One region of the Nocardia bhagyanarayanae genome, then DNA from elsewhere that is predicted to be linked to it. Evidence: predicted binding sites of a transcription regulator. Region 1 holds the regulator's gene; the other holds the start of a gene.
The links. Region 1 encodes HspR, which represses chaperone genes until heat shock. Its sites were predicted from a motif close to ANNTGAGTNNNNNNNACTCANNT; they were not measured.
Positions count from the first base shown of each region.

Region 1 (4,913 bases):
GCCGCCCTGCAGGCCGGTGTGCTCAAGGGTGAGGTCAAGGACGTCCTGCTGCTCGACGTGACCCCGCTGTCGCTGGGCATCGAGACCAAGGGCGGCGTGATGACCAAGCTCATCGAGCGCAACACCACCATCCCGACCAAGCGCTCGGAGACCTTCACCACGGCCGACGACAACCAGCCGTCGGTGCAGATCCAGGTGTTCCAGGGTGAGCGCGAGATCGCCTCGCACAACAAGCTGCTCGGCTCCTTCGAGCTGACCGGCATCCCGCCTGCCCCGCGCGGCGTGCCGCAGATCGAGGTCACCTTCGACATCGACGCGAACGGCATCGTGCACGTCACCGCGAAGGACAAGGGCACCGGCAAGGAGAACACGATCAAGATCCAGGACGGCTCCGGCCTGTCCAAGGAGGAGATCGACCGGATGGTGAAGGACGCCGAGGCGCACGCGGCCGAGGACAAGGCGCGTCGCGAGGAGGCGGAGACCCGCAACCAGGCCGAGTCGCTGGTGCACCAGACCGAGAAGTTCATCAAGGAGAACGAGGACAAGGTGCCCGCGGACGTGAAGTCCAAGGTCGAGGCGGCCATCGCCGAGGCCAACGAGGCACTGAAGGGCACCGACATCGCGGCCGTGAAGTCCGCGGTGGAGAAGCTCGCCACCGAGTCCCAGGCGCTCGGCCAGGCCATATACGAGGCCTCCGCCGCCGAGCAGGCCGCGTCCGGCAACGGCGCGTCCAGCTCCGCGAACGACGACCAGGTCGTGGATGCCGAGGTTGTTGACGAGCCGGTCGACACGGAGAAGAAGTGACCGAGGACAACCAGGGCGATTCGGTACAGGAGCCGATCACCTTCGTCGACAAGCGCAAGGTCGACCCGGCCACCGGTGAGGTCCGGGAACCGGTCGCGGACACCGCGGCCGGGCCCGGCCCCGAGGGCGGGAACGGTGCGGAAGGCAACGGCGTCGGGACTCCCGAGGGAGCCGAGACGCTGGCCGACACCATCGGTGTCGAGCTGGCCGAGCGCACCGCCGACCTACAGCGGCTGACCGCGGAATACGCCAACTACCGGCGCCGCGTCGAGCGCGACCGCAAGGCCGCCATCGACGGCGCCAAGGCGGCCGTGGTCACCGAACTGCTCGGCGTGCTCGACGATCTGGATCGCGCGAGGGCCCACGGCGACCTCGAGTCCGGACCGCTGAAGTCGGTGGCGGACAAGCTGGTCGACGCGCTGCGCAAGCAAGGCCTCGAGGAGTTCGGTACGGAGGGCGAGCCCTTCGACCCGACCCTGCACGAGGCCGTGCAGCACGAGGGTTCCGGCGCGGATCCGGTGCTCGGTGTCGTGATGCGCAAGGGCTATCGGTTCGGCGATCGGGTGCTTCGGCACGCGCTCGTCGGGGTAACCGATGGCGTGGCCGATCTGGCCGAGAACGAGGCATCGGATGTAGATGCCAATGCCGACGACTAATACTGCGAAAGGAGGAGATACTCGGTGAGCCAACGGGAGTGGATCGAAAAGGACTTCTACAAGGAGCTGGGTATCTCCTCCAGCGCCTCGCAGGACGAGATCAAGAAGGCCTACCGCAAGCTCGCCCGCGACCTGCACCCGGACGCCAATCCGGGTGACACCAAGGCCGAGGAGCGCTTCAAGGCCGTCAGCGAGGCACACGCCGTGCTGTCGGATCCGGCCAAGCGCAAGGAGTACGACGACACGCGAAAACTCTTCGCGGGCGGCGGTTATCCGCGTGGCGGGTTCACACCCGGTGGCGGGGGCGGCTTCTCGCAGGAATTCAACATCGGCGACATCTTCGGCGGCGCCACCACAGGTGACGGCGGGCTCGGCGACCTGCTCGGCGGCCTGTTCAATCGGGGCGGCACCCGCACCACGAGCAGGCCGCGGCGCGGCGCCGACGTGGAAACCGAGACGACCCTCGGCTTCCGCGAGGCCGCACAGGGCGTCACCGTCCCGCTTCGGATGACCAGTCCGTCGCCGTGCACCACGTGTCACGGCAGCGGCGCGAAGCCGGGGACCAGTCCCCGGGTCTGCCCCATCTGCAACGGCGCCGGTGTGATCAGCCGCAACCAGGGCGCGTTCGGATTCAGCGAGCCGTGCGACGAGTGCCGGGGTTCCGGCTCGATCATCGACGACCCGTGCCCCGACTGCCACGGCAACGGAATTCAGAACCGCACCCGCACCATCACGGTCCGGATTCCGCCGGGCGTCAGCGACGGCCAGCGGATCCGGTTGGCCGGACAGGGCGAGGCGGGACTGCGCGGTGCGCCCTCGGGCGACCTGTACGTCACCGTGCACGTCAGCCAGGACAAGGTCTTCGGCCGAAACGGCGACGACCTGACTCTGGTGCTGCCGGTCAGCTACGCTGAGTTGGTGCTCGGCACAACGGTTTCCGTGCCAACGTTGGAAGGGCGCGTCGGCGTGAAGGTGCCGCCGGGCACCGCCGACGGCCGGATCCTGCGGGTGCGCGGCCGCGGCGTTCCCAAGCGCGGCGGCGGTGCCGGTGACCTGCTGGTCACCGTCAAGGTCGCGGTGCCGCAGAAACTGGACAGCGATGCCGCCGAAGCGCTGAGGCGCTATCAGGAGGCGGAGAAGTCGAGCGGATTCGATCCTCGTGCGGGATGGGCAGGTGCGTGATGTCCACTGATCCGAAGAAGGCGTCCGGTGGGTCGCGAGCCGAGTTCTTCATGATCTCGGTCGCGGCCCAGCTGGCGGGCATGCACGCGCAGACCCTGCGCACCTATGACCGCCTGGGACTCGTGACGCCGCAACGCACTTCGGGTGGCGGGCGACGTTATTCGGCGCGGGACGTCGAGCTGCTGCGCGAAGTGCAGCGGCTGTCCCAAGACGAGGGCGTGAACCTGGCGGGCATCAAACGCATCATCGAACTGACCAATCAGGTCGAGGAATTGCGCGAGCAACTCGCCGAGACGCGTGCGGAGGTGGAGCGGCTGCGAGCGGGCTACCGTCCGGATCTCTCGCCGCCGCAACGCAGTACGGCGTTGGTGGTGTGGAAGCCACGTAATAAGCGCTGAGGCGAAGGGTTCTCGGGCCCCGCTGCCGGCCTTTCCGGTCGGAGCGGGGCCCTTCGCTATTTCTGGACATTGGACCAGTTTCGACGGGTGCGCGAAATGCGCGGGATAGCTCGCCGTGATTATCGGTGCAAGTTTGCTGGAAAGTGCCCGAGTTTGCTGGCGCGCAAGTCTTTTCGCTGTTGCGTTCGTACGGTGTATCGAACCGACCGGTCCTCTTCTTTCGAATACGTCGGATGCGCGGAAATTGCTCGAGCCCGAACCGCGGTGGCGCACAAAGGGTTGCCACATGATCGCTCGGCCGCGGTCAACTGGACGAGTCTTGCAAAGCGGGCCGCGCGAATTCGGTGGAGGTTTGTCCGAATCCGCCGCTCTAGTACAGGCTTTCGGTCTGTTATTTGGGATCTTTACTCTTTCGATTCTTGTTTTCATGGAATTACACGCGTGATGTTCGAAGGTGGCATTCCGTTGCTGGCTAACCTCGCTTACACTCCTTGGCATCGGCTGCTGTCGAGTGTCCCGCAGCACCTCACTCGCCGGCGCGCATTGTGTTCTAGTGCGAAATGAGGTTGTGACACAAATGGATTCGCGGACTGTCGCTTTGATCAGAACGACGTTCAAGGCGGTTGCTGCGGAGGAAGGGGGGCCGGAAAGACTGGCCAGGTCGTTCTACGCGATCCTGTTCTCGGAGTATCCGCAGGTCCGCGATTTCTTCCCCGCCGCGATGGATTCGCAGCGTGACCGTCTCGTCAAGGCCATCGGCTACGCGCTCGACCGGCTCGAGGAACCGAACAAGCTGTTGCCTTTCCTCGCTCAACTCGGCCGAGATCACCGCAAATATGGTGTGCAGGCCGAACACTACGTCGCGGTGGCCACTTCGCTGAAGACCGCGATGCGGCGCTTCGCGGGCACCGAGATGTGGACCGACGAGGTCGAAAGGGCCTGGGACGAGGGCCTGACGGTTATCAGCGAGACGATGATGGGCGCCGCCGAGAAGGAGGTGACGCCCGCGGTCTGGTCCGGCCGGGTGCTGGAGAACCGGCTCGTCCTACGCAATCTGGCCATCGTGCGATTACAACTCGACCAGCCGATGCAATACGCCGCAGGGCAATACATGAGCGTGCAGATCCCGTCGCGACCGCGCATGTGGCGGTACCTCTCGCCCGCCGTGCCCGCGAATGCCAACGGCGAGATCGAGTTCCACGTGCGCGGCGTGCTCGGCGGCTGGGTCAGCCCCGCCATCGTCGGCCAGACGCAGGTGGGGGATCAGTGGTTGATCGGCTCGCCGCTCGGCGGGCTCGGCGTGCCGCGCAACACGAAACGCAAAATGCTCATGGTGGGCTGCGGCACCGGAATCGCGCCGCTGCGCGCCCAGCTCATGCAAATGGCGCTGCGGCGAACCAATCCGAAGGTGCACCTGTTCGTCGGCGGGCATCACCCGTGCGATCTCTACGATCTGGAGACGCTGAGCAAGCTGGCCATGGCCAACCGCTGGCTGACCGTCACACCGGTCAGCGAGAGCGACGAAAATCCCTGGTGGCATTACGAAGCCGGGGAGGTCGAGCGAATATGGCCGGGCCTCGAGCCGCGCATGACCGGCCAGATCGGCAAGGTCGTCGCCAGCTACGGGCCGTGGGCCGACCGCGACGTGCAGATCGTCGGCTCGCCTTCGATGGTGCAGACCACCAAGTTCCGCTTGATGGCGTCGGGCACCCAGACCAAGAACATTCGCCACGATCCGCTGTTCTGAGTCGTCGTTCCGGCGAAGGTCGGGATCCAAGCGGGTGACGACTATCCGCGGGTCTGCGACTGGATCCCGGCCTTCGCCGGAACGATGGCTGTCAAAGTCCTTCGTATTGAATGCATTCGGCGGGCG
Region 1 is NZ_VFPG01000001.1:1,837,628-1,842,540, forward strand. Features, by position in the region: gene dnaK (molecular chaperone DnaK) at 1-804, shown strand, start outside; gene grpE (nucleotide exchange factor GrpE) at 801-1,460, shown strand; gene dnaJ (molecular chaperone DnaJ) at 1,485-2,642, shown strand; gene FB390_RS07660 (heat shock protein transcriptional repressor HspR) at 2,642-3,040, shown strand; gene FB390_RS07665 (globin domain-containing protein) at 3,618-4,787, shown strand; gene FB390_RS07670 (FAD-binding oxidoreductase) at 4,879-4,913, opposite strand, start outside.

Region 2 (4,913 bases), 330 kb from region 1:
CGCGCGGTCGGCTCGCGGTTCACGCCGAGCGCGTCGGCCACGTCCTGACCGTGCGCCCAGGTCTCCATGAGCCGCGCGGTGATCATCGAGGCCGGGCTCATCGGCGGGCCGAACCACGGCAGCTTGGTCCCGGCGGGCACCGCGCGCAGCGCCTCGATCAGCGTCTTCCGTCCGGCGCGCCAGCGCTCGAGCAGTTCGGCGGGCGGGGCCGCGGCGGCTTCCTCGGCCGCCTCGTCGACGAAGGTCAGCGCCTTGGGCGCGGCGGCGGCGACCTGTTTCGTGAACTCGCCGGCATCGGAGGCCGCGATGGACGCGATCTCGTCGGTCCAGGTCAGATGCCCGATCTGGTGGGCGATGCTCCAGCCGGGCGCGGGCGTCGGCCGGGCCCACTCCGCGGGGGCCAGCGGGGCGACAAGTCGTTCCAGGTCCGCGCATTCGTCGGCGAAATCGCCGAGCAGCGCCTCGAGGTCAGCCATGAGTTCCCTTGCCGATCGCGGGCACACCGCCGCGTGTGCCAGGTGTGACCCAGCATCGCAGCGGCGCGGAAAAAATGCAAGCACGCGTGCTTGTATTTCTCCTGCGGGGCTACCACCCGAAAATCACCAGGTGGGCCGCGCCGACGACCAACCCGAGCACGGCGCCGTGCAGGTACAACAGCCAGGCGTCCTGCTCCACCGAGGCGTAGAACATCTCCATGAACTCGCCCGGGCTCAGCTGCTGGAGCTTGCGCGCGGCGAACTCGTCGATCTTCTTCGCCTGTTCGCGCGCGAACTCCTCGTCCTCGATCATGCTCGGCGCCAACGCGACCGCTGCCCCTGCCGCACCGACCTTGAGGTTGTCGAACTGCCGCTTGCCGAACGCGGCACGCACCATCGAGTGCGTCGGCCCGAGCTGACGGTGGATCTCCTCCGAGATCAGCCGCTCGACGAGCTGGCGGGTCTTGTCGCCGTTCGGACCGTCGAGCAGTTCCGAGGCCAGGTTCGGCAGCGTGAGCACCTGATAGGCCAGGATGCGCGCGAGGTCGGTCGCGGCCTGCGGCTGCCGCTTGGCCAGCAGGGCCTGGCGCCACAGGTACTTGTACCGCGGCTGCGGATCGCCCGGCTCGAAGACCATCTTCACCGCGATGACGTTCACGACGACGCCGATCGCCGCCGCGCTGAGCAGCACGACTATCCAGGCCGGCACCCAGCCGAGCACCGGAATGCGGTCGTGCACGTGCAGATACAGCGCCATCAGCAGACCGAACGGCGCGCCGAGGAAACCGATGCGCACCATGAACTTCAGCTCGGGCGCCGCGATGGTGGTGGTGAGATCTTTGAGGATGTACGGGTTCTCGCGGAGGTAGCGGATGACGAAGCTCTTGATGTCGATGAGCTGATCGATGTTGTCGCCGAGCGAATCGAATGCCCGGCGGCACAGCTTCGGCAGCTGCCGGTCCACCCGCTGGTAGACGACCTGCCGCATCTGCCGCGGCACCGAGCGCCACAGATCCGGGTTCTCCCGGTACATCATCTCGTCGACGAGCGGCTGCACCTCTTTGCGCGCCAGCTCGGCGATGTAGTCGGCGATGCCCTCCAGGTCGAGCTCGTGGATGAAATCCCTGGGACTGCCGATCCGCATCAGCGCCTTGTCGACGCAGATGCTCGCCATCTTCTCCGCGCGCGCCGGAATGAAGCCTTGGAAGCCGAGCCTGCGGCCGTCGCCGGAGAAGGTCGGCAGCACCTGCACCCGCCGCGGTAGGTACGGATACAGCACATGCAGGCCCGGTACGCGGAAACCCCGGAACTGTACCGGCCAGAAGAGCATCAGCACGCCGGTCCAGTTGGTCAGCCATCCGGCGAGTGCGCTGAAAATCGGGAAAGTGACCAGGTCGACGACGAACTTCGTCTGGCCGGTGAGCTCTTCCCAGTCGATGAACACCCCTGAGGCGAGAGTGGTCATCCTGGGATCCCCCTAATGCGCTGAGCTGTAGAGGCCCCCACATTCTCATTGCGATCGTCAGAGTGTCAACGCGAAGACGGGAACTGTCACAGACGGCTCGGGCTGCCGCCCTACCTTCGCTCTGAGCGAACGTCCAAGAAGCGCGGAACAAAGAGGGTATGGGTGGGGTTGAGTAGGCATCGCTCAACTTTTGGAAGGGTCGAAGACGTGACTACACCTCAGAATCTGCCGGTGCTGTTCCTGACCGATCCGATCGTGCTGCCGGGCATGGTCGTGCCCATCGAACTGGACGAATCGGCGCAGGCCGCGATCGACGCCGCGCGCGCCGCCAAGACCGAGGCGGTGCTGCTCGCGCCGCGGCTGACCGAGGGCTATGCCTCCTACGGCGTCGTCGCGACCATCGAACAGGTCGGCCGGATGCGCGGTGGAGCGCCCGCGGCGGTCCTGAAGGCGGAGCGGCGCGCGAAGATCGGCCACGGGGTCACCGGGCCGGGCGCCGCGCTGTGGGTCGAGGCCGAGCCGGTCGAGAACCCGGCGCCGGATGGCCGGACCAAGGAGCTGGCCGCCGAATACAAGAAGCTCGTCGTCTCGGTGCTCCAGCGCCGTGAGGCGTGGCAGATCATCGACGCGGTCAACCAGCTGACCGACCCGTCGGCGATCGCCGATACCGCCGGCTACGCGCCGTACCTGACCCCGGAGCAGAAGCGCGAACTGCTCGAGACTCCCGAGGTCGCCAAGCGCCTGACCACACTCATCGAGTGGACCAAGGCGCACATCGCCGAGGCCGAGGTCACCGAGAAGATCAGTGACGAGGTCCGCGAGAACGTGGAGAAGAGCCAGCGCGAGTTCCTGCTTCGCCAGCAGCTCAACGCCATTCGCAAGGAGCTCGGCGAGGACGAGCCGGATGGCGCCGAGGACTACCGCACCCGCGTGGAGCAGGCCGATCTGCCCGAGTCCGTCCGCGAGGCGGCGCTGCGCGAGGTCGGCAGGCTGGAGCGGTCCAGCGATCAGAGCCCGGAATCCGGCTGGATCCGGACCTGGCTGGACACCGTGCTGGAGCTGCCGTGGAACGAGAAGACCACCGACTCCACCGATGTCTCCGCCGCCCGCGCGGTTCTGGACGCCGATCACCACGGCCTGGACGAGGTCAAGGACCGCATGGTCGAGTACCTCGCGGTGCGAGCCCGGCGCGCGCAGCGCGGGCTGGAGGTCGTCGGCGGACGCGGTTCCGGCGCGGTGCTGGTGCTGGTCGGCCCGCCCGGTGTCGGCAAGACCTCGCTGGGTGAGTCCGTCGCACGAGCGTTGGGGCGCAAGTTCGTTCGCGTCGCCCTGGGTGGCGTGCGCGACGAGGCCGAGATCCGCGGTCACCGCCGCACCTACGTCGGCGCGCTGCCCGGCCGCATCGTGCGCGCCATGAAGGAGGCGGGCTCGATGAATCCGGTCGTGCTGCTGGACGAGATCGACAAGGTGGGTTCCGATTTCCGCGGCGATCCGGCGGCGGCACTGCTCGAGGTGCTCGATCCGGCGCAGAACCACACCTTCCGCGACCACTACCTGGATCTGGATCTCGACCTCTCCGACGTGCTGTTCATCGCGACGGCCAACGTTATGGAGACCATCCCCGGACCGTTGCTGGACCGCATGGAGCTGATCACGGTCGACGGCTACACCGAGGCCGACAAGGTCGCGATCGCCCGCGACTTCCTGATTCCGCGCCAGCTCGAGCGCAACGCGCTGACCGCCGAGGAGGTTTCGATCACCGAGGAGGCGCTGCGCGAGATCGCGGCGAACTACACCAGGGAAGCGGGCGTGCGGCAGATGGAGCGCCTGATCGCGAAGGCGTTGCGGAAGGCCGCTACTCGGCTCTCCGAGGACGAAGCCGGCTCCGGCGCAACAGACATCGGGCTGGGTTACGACCCCGACCTCGGCTACGACCTGCCGGCGATCTCTTCCGGTCAGCTGACCATCGGTCTCGGCGATCTGAAGGATTACCTCGGCCGTCCCCGCTTCACCCCGGATTCCGTGGAGCGCACCGCGGTCCCCGGTGTGGCGACCGGCCTCGCCGTGACCGGCGCGGGCGGCGATGTCCTCTACATCGAGGCCAACGCCGCCGAGGGCGAGCGCTCGCTCACCCTGACCGGCCAGCTGGGCGACGTCATGAAGGAATCGGCGCAGATCGCGCTGACCTACGTGCGCTCGCACCTGGAGGAGATCGGCATCGAACCGTCGGTGCTCGACCGCAACATCCACATCCACTTCCCGGCGGGCGCGGTGCCGAAGGACGGCCCGTCGGCGGGCGTCACCATGGTCACCGCGTTGGTGTCGCTGGCGCTCGGTCGTCAGGTGCGCTCGGATGTCGGCATGACCGGTGAGGTCACGCTGAACGGACGGGTGCTGCCGATCGGCGGTGTGAAGCAGAAGTTGCTCGCCGCTCAGCGCGCTGGGTTGAAGACCGTGTTCATTCCGGCCCGTAACGAGCCGGATTTGGACGAGGTGCCTGCCGAAGTGCTTGCTGCGCTGGATGTTCGGCCGGTTGCCGATGTGGCGGAGATTCTGGGTTACGCGATCGAGCCGGTCGTGGAGCCTGCAGTGGAGCGGCCCGCGTTCGCTGCTTCTGCGTGAGTTCGGGTTGGGGCCGGGTGCGGGAAACCGTGCCCGGCTCCCGTTGTTTGCGGGGCTCGGTTCAGTGGGTGGGGCTGGCGATTCGGAATGTTGGGGGTGCTGAAGGGGTGTGCCTACCGGGGTCTCGGCTCGGTTTGGTTTGGGTGTTGCGGTGGGTGACGGTTTCCGATGTTGCGGGTGCCCAAGGGGGTGCGCCTACCGGTGTTTTCGCTCAGTGTTGCGGGTGCTCAGAAGGGTTCGCCTACCCAGGTTTTCCTCGGAGCAGTGCTGGGCGCGTCGTGTGCCGTACCCGGCTTACCTCCCGCAGTCGGTGGGCGTAGGCGCCGGTTCCGGCGTGGTCATCTGGCTGT
Region 2 is NZ_VFPG01000001.1:1,502,789-1,507,701, forward strand. Features, by position in the region: gene FB390_RS06180 (TIGR03084 family metal-binding protein) at 1-476, opposite strand, end outside; gene FB390_RS06185 (DUF445 domain-containing protein) at 586-1,941, opposite strand; gene lon (endopeptidase La) at 2,209-4,563, shown strand.
Region 2: the regulator HspR is predicted to act here: its motif matches at 2,108-2,130, upstream of lon (endopeptidase La).